DNA from 3 places in the Mesorhizobium sp. B2-5-7 genome. Region 3 is predicted to be linked to each of the others. Evidence: predicted binding sites of a transcription regulator. Region 3 holds the regulator's gene; each other region holds the start of a gene.
The links. The regulator LexA, encoded in region 3, represses DNA repair genes until DNA is damaged. The targets are predictions, from matches to a motif close to TGTTCNNNNTGTGTTCNG.
Positions count from the first base shown of each region.

Region 1 (4,182 bases), on a different contig from region 3:
TCCTGTCCGACCGGCTGGCCGACGAACTGGGCCCGGCCGGCACCGTTCTCGATCTCGGCTGCGGCGACGGCTCCATCGCCAAGGCGATCATGGAAAAAAAGCCGGGGCTGACGTTTCGCGGCATCGACGTGCTGATCAGGCCGCAAACCCATATCCCGGTAGAACTGTTCGATGGCAGCACCATTCCCGCCGCGAATGGCTCCTATGACTGGGTGACGATTGTCGATGTGCTGCATCATGCCGACGACCCGGGTCATCTCGTGCGCGAGGCGGCCCGCGTGGCGCGCAAGGGCGTTGTCATCAAGGATCACCTGCGCGAAGGCTTCGCGGCCTACCAGACGCTTCGTTTCATGGATTGGGTGGGCAACAAGGGGCACAATGTGCGCCTGCCTTACAACTATCTCTCGAAGGCCGAGTGGGACGCCATTTTTGCCGCCGCGGGCATCACACCCCGCACCTGGCGTGAGAAGCTGTCGCTCTATCCGTTCCCGGCCAGCGTGTTGTTCGACCGTCGCCTGCATTTCATCGGGACCTTGCGATAGGTAACGGGAGCTGCGCGGAACGCGGCTACGCCGCCTGCGCCATGCGCTCCGAACTCATGCGATAGGAAATCGCTTCGGCCAGATGGATGCGGCCGACACATTCGCTGGCGTCGAGGTCGGCGAGCGTGCGCGCCACTTTGAGCACCCGGTGGTAGGCCCGCGCCGAAAAGGCGAGTTTTTCGCTGGCATCCTTGAGCAGCGACAGGCCTGCGGCGTCGGGCATGGCGATCGTCTCGATGACGGCTGGAGAACAATGCGCGTTGGTGGTGGCGCTGTTGACGCCGAGCCGCTCGAAACGCTCGCGCTGGATGGTGCGGGCACGCGCCACCCGCAATGCCACATCGGCGCTCTTCTCCGCCCGGTCGGGCCGGATCAGGTCGCTGGCCGAGACCGCCGGCACTTCGATCCTGAGATCGATGCGGTCGAGCAGCGGACCTGAAATACGCGCCTGGTAATCGGTGCGGCAACGGTCGCCGCGCAGGCAGCGATAACCCGGTTCGCCGGCCATGCCGCAGCGGCACGGGTTCATTGCCGCCACCAGCTGGATGCGGGCCGGATAGGTGACGCGATGGTTGGCCCGTGCGATCATGCAGTCGCCGGTTTCAAGCGGCTGGCGCAGCGCATCGAGCGTCTGCGGCGTGAATTCGGGGAACTCGTCGAGGAACAGCACGCCGTGATGGGCGAGCGAGACCTCGCCTGGCCGCGCGCGCAGGCCGCCGCCCACCATCGCCGCCATCGAGGCCGAATGGTGCGGGGCGCGGAATGGCCGCCGGTCGGTCAGCTTGCCTTCGCCGAGCTCGCCGGCCACCGAGGCGATCATCGAGACTTCGAGCAGTTCCTTCGGCGCCAGTGGCGGCAGGATCGACGGCAGGCGCTGCGCCAGCATCGATTTGCCTGAGCCTGGCGGACCGATCATGAGCAGATTGTGTCCGCCGGCGGCCGCCACTTCCAGCGCCCGCTTCGCCGTCTCCTGGCCCTTGATGTCGGCAAGGTCGGGCAGGTCGCGCGCCGCCGCGCGGATGCCGGCCTCCGGGCGCGACAGCACCTGCGTGCCGCGGAAATGATTGGCGATCGCAATCAGGCTGCGGGGCGCGAGAATGTCGAATTCCCGCCCCGCCCAGGCCGCTTCCGGCCCGCAAGCGAAGGGACAGATCAGCCCTTTGCCTTCGGCATTGGCGCCGATCGCCGCCGGCAAGGCACCGGCAACGGCGGTGATCGTACCGTCGAGCGACAGCTCGCCCAGCACGACATAGCCAGCCAGCATGTCGCCCGGAATGGCGCCAAGGGCTGCCATCAAGCCGAGCGCGATCGGCAGATCGTAGTGGCTGCCTTCCTTCGGCAGATCGGCGGGCGCCAGATTGACGGTCACCTTCTTCGACGGCATCGACAGGCCCGACGCATGCAATGCCGCCTGCACCCGCTCGCGGCTTTCCGCCACCGCCTTGTCTGGCAGGCCGACGATATGCATGTTGACCTTGCCGGGCGCGATCATCACCTGCACGTCGACCGGCACTGCCTCGATGCCCTGGAAAGCGACCGTACGAACCCGCGCCACCATTGTCTGCCCCCGATGCCGGCTCGCCCTTGCCCTGTGAACAGGCCGCGAGCGACGTCAACGCAAGACAACCACAGATTTCAGCCCAAGGCAAGAACATTACAGGAACAAAGTGGGGTGAGCGCAGGAAGGCGCGCACCCGATCATGACGGCCTCATCGCCAGGAAGGTGTCCCAGCCCTGCTCATTCCTACCGATGCGGAAGCTGTGGCTGAGAAGCTCCATGCCGGTAGCCTCGATGCGCGCCGCGAAGGCATCCCTGCGCCAGTCGACGGTATGGTACTTACCGCCCGTTTCGCCGTCGCCGTCACGCATCGAGGCGACGAAGGCCCCGCCCGGCCGCAATGAACGCGCGATCTTCTGCAGAACCTGGTCAATCTGGTCGCGCGGCACATGGATCAGCACGGCGAGCGCCACCACCGCGTCGTAGGGACCGCCAAGTTCGTCGGTGATCACGTCGAGGAGTTCGCCTGCCTTGCCGCGCGCGGCCTGCAGTTCGAGAAAGCGTCGTGTGGCGTCGGTCCGCCGGACCGCGACGCCAAGGCCCTCCAGGAAGTCCGCGTCGCGGCCCGGGCCGGATCCGATTTCCAGGATGCGGCCGCCCGCTCCGGCGATCGCCGCGGCGCGCTCGAGCGCGGCCTTGTCGTTCGGGTGAGGGACATGCCCGACAATATCGTCATAACGGACCGCGTAGTCCTCATACGACGCGATCGTCCGGCGGCTTTGCGCCAAGGGTTTCGCCGGTACCTTGATCAAATCGGGAACATTGGCGCAACCGGTAGCCGCACAGGTTGCGCGCCGGTTGTGCCCGGCTGCAAAAGCGGAACATGGTTAACACAAACTGAAAACAAATTATGTCCGCTTCCCCTCCACCGCGTCCCAGAACAGGCTGGCGATGTCGGCGCCGCCGAAGCGCTTGACCTCGCGCACGCCGGTCGGCGAGGTGACGTTGATCTCGGTCATGTAGTCGCCGATGACGTCGATGCCGACCAGGATGAAGCCGCGCTCTTTCAGCGACGGCCCGATGCGGGCACAGATTTCGCGCTCGCGTGTCGTCAACTCGGTCTTCTCGGCGCGGCCGCCGACATGCATGTTGGAGCGGGAGTCGTGCTCGGCCGGCACCCGGTTGATGGCGCCGACCGGCTCGCCGTCGATCAGAATGATGCGTTTGTCGCCCTTGCGCACATCCTTCAGGTAACGCTGCACGATATAGGGCTCGCGAAACATCTGGCCGAACATTTCGAGCAGCGAGGCGAGATTGCGGTCGGCTTCAAGCATGTGGAAGATGCCGGCGCCGCCATTGCCGTAGAGCGGCTTGACGATGATGTCGCCGAATTCCTTGCGGAAGGCGGCGACTTCGAGCGGATCCTTGGTGATCAGCGTGTCCGGCATCAGGTCCGGGAACTCGGTGACGAAAATCTTTTCCGGGCTGTTGCGCACCCAGGCCGGGTCGTTGACGACCAGCGTCTTTGGATGGATGCGCTCGAGGATGTGGGTCGTGGTGATGTAGTTCATGTCGAAGGGCGGGTCCTGGCGCAGCAGGACGACGTCCATTTCGGACAAGTCGGTGCGCACCTTTTCGCCCAGCGAATAGTGGCTGCCCTTTTCGTCGCGCACCGTCATCTCCTCGACGCGGGCAAACACCTTGCCGTCGCGCATCGACAGCCGGTCGGGCGTGTAGTGGAACAGCTGGTGACCGCGCCGCTGCGCCTCCAGCGACAGGGCGAACGAGGTGTCGCCGGCGATCGACACGGTGGAGACATGGTCCATCTGGACGGCGATTTTCAACTTCATGGCAGGTCCCCAGCATAGTCGACGCAAGCGATATAAGCGTCGCGGCGCGTTCTGCCAATCGCGACCTTTTGAACATTGGGATCAGCAAGGCGCGCCTGTCGGTTGCAGACAAGACGAGGACTGACATCATCGCTTTCTTAAGCCTTGCCGTGCGACGGTAGGCTCCGAATGCAGCCGGCCGACCTGACGCAGCGCCGGGCACCCGATGGAACGACGATCATGAACGCGCTCACTGCCGTCCGCGCAGCCCCGACCCAGCAGCTCGAACTCACCATCCTGATGCCGTGCCTCA
Region 1 is NZ_VFUO01000003.1:601,064-605,245, reverse strand. Features, by position in the region: gene FJ543_RS16815 (class I SAM-dependent methyltransferase) at 1-542, shown strand, start outside; gene FJ543_RS16810 (YifB family Mg chelatase-like AAA ATPase) at 568-2,100, opposite strand; gene FJ543_RS16805 (class I SAM-dependent methyltransferase) at 2,241-2,828, opposite strand; gene gshB (glutathione synthase) at 2,949-3,890, opposite strand; gene FJ543_RS16795 (glycosyltransferase family 2 protein) at 4,110-4,182, shown strand, end outside.
Region 1: FJ543_RS16810 (YifB family Mg chelatase-like AAA ATPase) is a predicted target of LexA. The motif match lies at 2,190-2,207, and genes of this name have one in related genera.

Region 2 (4,182 bases), 610 kb from region 3:
CTGTTTCACCATAGCCGATGCGTTCGACCTGATGGCCCGAACGCGTGCCCCAGTTGCGGTCGGTCGCCTCGGTGCGGTTGGCCTGCGCACGCTGCCAACCCGGCGTCGAATAGGTGTTAGAGAAGGCGCCGGATTTTTCCCCGCCGCCCGAAGTGCCGCCGATATTGTCGAAGCGCGAAGCGCCATAGGGGTTCTGTCTTCCTGCCCCCTGGCCGCCGCCGCGGCCGGATGCGAACGAGCCGCCGCCATAGGGATTGCCGTAGCCGCCATAGGAGTTGCCGGCTTCGGCGACCTCGACATGGGCTTCCGGCAGTTCCTCGAGAAAGCGCGACGGGATGGTCGATTGCCAGAGCCCGTGGATGAGGCGGTTGGAGACGAACCAGATATGCAGGTTCTTCTTGGCCCGCGTCAGCCCGACATAGGCGAGCCGCCGCTCTTCCTCGAGCCCGGAGCGGCCGCCTTCGTCGAGTGCGCGCTGATGGGGAAAGAGGCCTTCTTCCCAGCCGGGCAGGAAGACGGTCTCGAATTCGAGGCCCTTGGCCGAATGCAGCGTCATGATGGAGACGGCATCGAGCCCGGCATTCTGCTCGGCATCCATGACCAGCGCGACATGTTCGAGGAAGGAGCGCAGCGATTCGTACTCCTCCATCGAACGGATCAGTTCCTTCAGGTTCTCAAGCCGCCCGGGGGCTTCCGCCGAGCGGTCGTTCTTCCACATGTCGGTGTAGCCGCTCTCCTCGAGAATGGTCTCGGCAAGTTCGGTGTGCGGCGTGGTTTCCAGCGCCTTTTGCCAGCGTTCGAAATTGGCAGCGACCTCGCGCAGCGCGGCGCGCGGTTTCGGCTTCAGCTCGTCGCTTTCCGCCAGTGTACCCGCCGCCTCCAGCATCGGGATGCGCAAGGCGCGCGCCGTGTCGTGGATCTGGCGGATGGTCGCTTCGCCCAAGCCGCGCTTGGGCACATTGACGATGCGCTCGAAGGCGAGGTCGTCGGTGCTGTTGGCGACGACGCGGAAGAAGGCCAGCGCGTCGCGGATTTCCATGCGCTCGTAAAAACGCGGACCGCCGATGACGCGGTAGTTAAGGCCGAGCGTGATGAAGCGGTCCTCGAAGGCGCGCATCTGGAAGGACGCGCGGACCAGGATCGCCATGTCGTTCAAATTGTGCTTCTGGCGCTGGTAGGCCTCGATGGTCTCGCCGATGGCGCGGGCTTCCTCCTCCGAATCCCAGGCGGCGTGGACGTTGACCTTGCCGTCCTCCGGATCGTTGCGGTCGGTGAACAGCGTTTTGCCGAAACGGCCCTCATTGTAGGCGATGAGATGGGAGGCGGCGCCCAGTATGTGCGCGGTCGAGCGGTAGTTGCGCTCCAGCCGGATGATGGTGGCGCCCGGAAAATCCTTGTCGAAGCGCAGGATGTTGTCGACCTCGGCACCGCGCCAGCCATAGATCGACTGGTCGTCATCGCCGACGCAGCAGATATTGACTTTGTTTTCGCTCACGGGCTGTTCCGCGCCTGCCGGCGCGGGCCCTCCGCGGGGGCCTCGCAACGGCTCGGACGCCCGGTCGGGCTTGCGGCCTTCGGCCGAAACTGTTGATTCGTCCTCTGGAGTTGCGGGTCTATAGCTAGCCGCTTCCGTTCTATCTGAAACACCGGAAAAACTTGGAACGCGCCCACCCGGAGAACCACTTCGCGCTGGTTGTGGTCCGCTCGGCCTCTGCGCCAGAAGCCGCAGCCACATGTATTGGGCGGTGTTGGTGTCCTGGTACTCGTCGACGAGGATGTATTTGAACCGCCGGTGATAGTCCTTCAGCACATCGGGATTGGCGCGGAGGATGCGGATCGGGTGGCAGAGCAGATCGCCGAAATCGCAGGCGTTCAGCGTCTGCAGCCGCTCCTGATAGGCCTTGTAGAGCTCGCGGCCCTTGCCGTTGGCGAAGCTGCGCGCATCGCCCTCGGCGATATCGGCCGGACCCTGGCCCTTGTTCTTCCAGCCGTCGATCATCTGGGCGAACTGTTTCGCGGGCCAGCGCTTGTCGTCCAGGCCCTCGGCCTGGATCAGCTGCTTGATCAAGCGCACGACGTCGTCGGTGTCGAGGATGGTGAAATCGGACCTCAGGCCGGCAAGCTCGGCGTGGCGGCGCAGCAGCTTCACCCCGATCGAGTGGAAAGTGCCGAGCCACGGCATGCCCTCGACATTGCCTTCGCCGATCAGGATGCCGATGCGCTGCTTCATCTCGCGCGCGGCCTTGTTGGTGAAAGTGACGGCCAGGATCTGCGAGGGGAAGGCCCTGCCGGTGGCAAGGATGTGGGCGATGCGGGTGGTCAGCACGCGGGTCTTGCCGGTGCCGGCGCCGGCCAGCACCAGAACAGGGCCTTCGGTGGTCTCCACCGCCAGCCGCTGCTCGGGATTCAAGCCCCTGAGATAGTCGGGCGCATTGTTTTGGCCGCCGCGGGCAGCCATGGCGCGCGCGGCAATGCCCGACGGGGCCGTGGGCCGCGCATCGGGTTCGTCGAAAAAGGGCATGTCTTCGGAAAAGCCGGACATCTCCCCCGAATGTAGTGATTCGGGAGGGAAAGACCAGAACTGTCTACGTTTTGTTCCGGCAAAGTGCCCGATACGGCGGCTTCACCGATATGGGAACCGCCGTTGTGGAACAATCCCCGGCGGAACGAGGTTGCTGCCCGCGGGTCCGCGACCTACGCTTGACAGGCGCCGCCGTCGGGAGAAAGTTGCACGGGCAACACGCAATGCCGGGTTGCCCTAGCCCGCCCCATGCGCGCAACAGTCGAAGGAGTATCATCTTGGCTGTCACCATCACCTCCCTCATTCTCTTCCTCATAGGCCTGGCGCTTGGCGCCGGCGGCATCTGGTTGGCTTCGCTGGGAGGCAGTTGGTACTACATCATCGTCGGTCTCGCCTTCCTGGTCGCCGCCTGGCTGCTCTACCGGCGCCGTTCCACGGCGCTCTGGCTCTACGCGGCGATCGTGCTCGGCACGCTGGCCTGGGCGGTCTGGGAAACCGGCTTCGACTGGTGGGAACTCGGTCCCCGCGGCGGCATCATCGTGCTGGTGGCGTTGTGGCTGCTGACGCCGTGGGCGCGGCGCGGCCTTGCCGGTCCGGACGGGCGAGCCCCTTTGATCCTTGCCGTGCTGGCATCGCTGGCGGTGGCCGGCTATTCGATGACCACGGACCCGAAGGACATCGGCGGCGCGCTGGACACCGACAAGGTGATCCCCAACGCCAATCTCGGCGGCGATGTGCCGGCGGGCGAATGGCACTATTACGGGCGCACGCAGTTCGGCCAGCGCTATTCGCCGCTCGACCAGATCACGCCGGAAAACGTCGCCAACCTGAAGCCGGCCTGGACCTATCGCACCGGCGACGTCAAGGGCCCCGACGATGTCGGCGAGACCACCTATCAGGTGACACCGCTCAAGGTGGGCGACACGCTCTATATCTGCACGCCGCACAACTTCGCCATCGCCGTCAATGCGGCGACCGGCAAGGAGAAGTGGCGCTACGATCCCAAGATCAAGCTCGACAAGGACCGCCAGCACCAGACCTGCCGGGGCGTTTCCTATTATGCCGATGCGGCGGGCGCCGCCGGCCAGCCCTGCGCGGCGCGCGTCTACCTGCCGACCTCGGATGCGCGGCTGATCGCGCTCGACGCCGCCAACGGGCAGGTTTGCCCGGCCTTCGCCGAGGGCGGCACGCTCAATCTGTTGACGGGCATGCCGTATCCGAAGTCGGGCTATTACTACTCGACCTCGGCGCCGCTGATTGCCGGCGGCAAGATCATCGTCGGCGGGGCGGTCAATGACAATTATTCGACGCAGGAGCCGTCCGGCGTCATCCGCGCCTATGATGCGAGCAGCGGCAAATTGCTGTGGAACTGGGATTCCGGCAATCCGGACCAGACGACGCCGCTGCCGGCCGGCCAGACCTACACCGCCAACTCGCCCAACATGTGGTCGACGCCGAGCGCCGACGAGAAGCTCGGCCTGCTCTACGTGCCGCTCGGCAACCAGACGCCGGACCAGCTCGGCATGGGCCGCAGTGCCAATGTGGAGAAATTCTCCTCCTCGATCACCGCGCTGGACCTCAACACCGGGCAGTTGAAATGGGTGCGCCAGACCGTGCACCATGACCTCTGGGACATGGACGTGCCGGCGCAGCCGAGCCTG
Region 2 is NZ_VFUO01000001.1:177,114-181,295, forward strand. Features, by position in the region: gene FJ543_RS00810 (UvrD-helicase domain-containing protein) at 1-2,542, opposite strand, end outside; gene FJ543_RS00815 (glucose/quinate/shikimate family membrane-bound PQQ-dependent dehydrogenase) at 2,800-4,182, shown strand, end outside.
Region 2: FJ543_RS00810 (UvrD-helicase domain-containing protein) is a predicted target of LexA. The motif match lies at 2,583-2,600, and genes of this name have one in related genera.

Region 3 (4,182 bases):
AGGCCGGGCCGTAGATCACGTCGGCCTTGCCGGCGAGCGAAGCGATGCGTTGCTGGATGTCATTGACGTTGTCGATGCCGACCTCCACCACCTCGAAGCCCGCGGCCGGTGCCGCCGCCTTGATCTTTTCGACCAAGGCAACGTCATTGGCCTCACCGGGATTATAAGGCACGCCGAAGCGCTTGGCGTTCGGCAGCAGCTTCTTGGTGAAGGCCATCACCGCGGCGACGTCCTGCAGATCGCTGGCGCCGGTCATGCCTTCGTCTCCGGCGTCCCATGACGGCACCAGCTTGGCCGCCACCGGATCGGTGACCGCGGCAAAAACGATCGGAATGCCGGAACCGGCAAGCGCTTTCTTGGCGATCTGCGATACCGGCGTGGTGATGGTGTAGATCAGCTTGGGCTGCTCGGCCTGCAGCTTGGCGATCATCTGCGGCACCAGCGATGCATCGAAATTGGTGTGGCTCTCCGTGTAGACGACGTCCTTACCCTCGACGTAGCCATTATCCGTCAGCGCCTTCTTGAAGCCGGCTATGGCGGCGTTCAATTGCGGATGCTCGCCGAAATTGGCAATGCCGATACGGATCTGATCGGCCGCGGCACTGCCGGCGCTGACCATCAATGCGCCTGCCAGCGCCAAACCCGACAACCAAGCGGATTTCGACTTCAACATCATTTCCTCCCAGATTTGATCAGGGCCGCTTGGAAACGCGGCTACTACGGCGATCATGGTGAGTCCGCTGGTCTGTGTCAAACATTATATATAATTGTTGCTGTGACGCACTATCATATATACTTTTCGCCAGACGACGGATTGATCACCATGCTGAATGAAACGAGTTCCACAAAAACGGAAGCCGCCTATCAGCTGTTGCGGCGCGACATCCTGACCACGCGCCTCATGCCCGGCGCCCCGCTCAAACTGAGTGCGCTGCGCGGCACCTATGGCGTCGGCTGGACACCGTTGCGCGAAGCCCTGTCGCGGCTCGAGGCCGAACGCCTGGTCACCGCAATCAGCAATCGTGGTTTTGCCGTGGCTCCGGTGTCGCGGGCCGAGCTGGAGGATCTGGCACGCGCCAGGATGGTGGTCGAGATACCCCTGTTCCTCGAATCGATGGAAAAAGGCGGCAGGGAGTGGGAGGATGCCGTGGTCACCGCCCACTACCGGCTCTCGCGTTGCAAGACGGCGGTCGACGATCCCTCGGACGCGGCCGTCGACAGATGGGACGAGAACCACGAGGCTTTCCATGCGGCGCTGCTGAGCGCCGCCACATGCGACTGGCTGTTGCGGTTCCGCTCGACGATCTCGGATCAGCTGCGCCGGCATCATCGCTTTCTTGGTCTGGCGCCGACACTGCGGGCCGCGGCCGGCCTCAAGGATGGCTATGAAGAGGCAATCGAAGCGCTACGCGAAGCGATTGCGATCGAACACCATACCGCGATCATGGAAGCGGCGCTCGACCGTGACGTCGAGCGGGCCAAGGCGCTGATGACGGCGCATATCGGCTACACACTGCACGTCTATGTCCACAGCGAAGACAGCGGCGCTACCAGATACGCCGCTCGCGCCGGCAGCTTGAAGGCGGGTTCGGGATAACTTCAGCGCTTCCGCGACGCCTATTCGAACGCGCTGGCCGGAGTGCGCCGAACGCCCCGATCCATGGCCGCCCGAAGCTAGCAATCGTTGGCATTTTGGTTTCGTTTCGTTCCGCGAATAATGGCTCCGCGAATTATACGTCCCTCCGAGGAGAAGCCTTCCAACTAACTGATGCCAAAGCCTCGTCGGCGGATGGGCCACAGGCCATTAACCAAAACGATTTCAATGCGCCTGCCGACGGCGGAAAGGACTGGTTGCCGCCCGCCGTCGCGGGCAAAAAACTTCAGACCCCTTAACAAATTCATTAAACTTTAAACGGTTGCAGAACACAACTGGAACAGATAGGGTTTGTTCTGGGTTTGTTTTTCGATTCTGGTTCAACCTTTCGTTCAATGTCTTGGGGGCCGCCATGCTGACACGCAAGCAACATGAACTGCTGATGTTCATCCACGAACGGCTCAAGGAAAGCGGGATACCGCCTTCCTTCGACGAGATGAAGGAAGCACTCGATCTTGCCTCCAAGTCGGGGATCCATCGCCTGATCACGGCCCTGGAGGAGCGCGGCTTCATTCGCCGGCTACCCAATCGGGCGCGCGCGCTGGAAGTGCTGCGGCTGCCGGACTCGATCGCGCCGGGCCTCAATGCGGCAAAGAAGTTCTCGCCAAGCGTCATCCAAGGCAGCCTTGGCCAAGGCAGTCTCGGACGCCAGATCAGGCCGGCCGCTGCGCCTTCGCGCCTGCCCGCGGCCGGCAACGACGACGACGCGGTTTCAGCCGTGTCCATCCCGGTCATGGGCCGTATCGCCGCCGGTGTGCCGATCGATGCCATCCAGCATCAGACGCATTCGATCTCGGTGCCGCCAGACATGATCATGGGCGGCGAGCACTATGCGTTGGAGGTCAAGGGCGACTCGATGATCGAGGCTGGTATCTTCGATGGAGACACGGTCATTATCCGCAATGCCGACACGGCAAGCCCGGGCGAAATTATCGTGGCACTGGTCGACGAAGAGGAAGCGACACTGAAGCGGTTCCGCCGCAAAGGCGCTTCGATCGCGCTCGAGGCCGCCAATCCAGCCTACGAAACGCGCATTTTCGGGCCGGACAGGGTCAAGGTACAAGGCAAGCTGGTCGGGTTGATCAGGCGCTACTGAACCGGCTTGTTATCGGGCTTGTCGGGTTTTTTGTACGGCGGCAGCCCCCTCGCCTCGCGTGAGAATTTTCGCTGTTCGTGCCAGGGCCGGTATGGTCCGTCGACGGCAAATGCGATCGCGGCCCGGGTCGTGGCCGACTGGGAATTGAAGAAGACGGCAGCGCTTCCCTTGCGGGCGAGCTGCCGTTTGGTGACGACGAGAACCAGTGGATTGTGGCAGGCGTCATAGGCGGTTGCGTCATTGACGATGATCAGGTCGGCGAAAGCGCAGGCTTTCCAGGTGGTCTTGCGGTCCTCGACATAGGCAATGATCGCGCCGGAAGGGTGCCTGGCAAGGCACAGGCCTTCGCGGCAGTAGAAGGGCGATCCCGGCGGCAGGTCGGTGGGACTGGCAACATCGAATTGCCTGTCTGTCGTGTCGAACATTTCCGGTTTGACGATTGTTTCGGAGATCAGGGCGCGCTTCCAGTTGTCGGTTGCGAATTCGTTCGGACGTTCCCGGTTGACGGCCAGTTCGCCATTGCCGATCGGCAGCGCGACCAGCCGCGCATCTTCCGAGATCAGCACATCGGGCGCGCGTGTGTGCGACACAGTCAACAGGCCGGCGAGCGCGAATGGCAGCGCCGCGAGCCGCAGCCATGTCGTCGCCATCGTCGCGATAACCAGCGCGACGGTGACCAGCAGCACGGATTGCTGCGAAATCAGCCCGACTCCATCGACCGGAGAGCGCTCCGATATCCACGCCGACACGGCGATCATTGCTGTCAGGCCCTTGCCCATGAGGTAGAGAGCCGGCCAATCCAGTCCGAATGGCATCAACAGCGCGCTGGCGACGGCCAGGAACATCACGACCGACACGATAGGCATCACGGCCAGATTGGCGAACAGGCTGAGCGGCGATACCCGCTGGAAATGCCAGATGGCAAACAACGCCGTGGCGCTGCCGGCGATAATGGACGTCATGGCCAATCCTCCTGTCGCCAGCAGGAATTTTCGCGTCAGGAACCCGGGCAGCGATCGCTTTCGCGGCGGTGGCCGCGTCTTTCCCGCACGGTGATCGGCCCAGCCGGCATAAGCGCCAACCAGGGCCGCGGTCGCGGCGAACGACATCTGAAAGCTCGGGCCGACGACCTCGTGAGGCGAGACCAGGATGACGGCGATCGCCGAGATCCCCAGATTGCGCATGGTCAGCGCAGCGCGATCGAAGAAGACGGCAATCAGCATCACCGCCAGCATGATGAAGCTGCGTTCGGCGGCAACGACGACACCGGAAATGATGAGATAGGCCGCGATCGAGAACAGTGCGGCGGCGGCCGCGTATTTCTTCACCGGCCGGCGCGCGGAAAAGTCTGGAAACAGCGCGAAGGCACCACGCAGCAGACCCATGATGGTGCCGGCCACAAGCGCCATATGCAGTCCCGAAATAGAGATGA
Region 3 is NZ_VFUO01000001.1:783,686-787,867, reverse strand. Features, by position in the region: gene FJ543_RS03805 (ABC transporter substrate-binding protein) at 1-673, opposite strand, end outside; gene FJ543_RS03800 (GntR family transcriptional regulator) at 824-1,597, shown strand; gene lexA (transcriptional repressor LexA) at 2,007-2,750, shown strand; gene FJ543_RS03790 (ComEC/Rec2 family competence protein) at 2,744-4,182, opposite strand, start outside.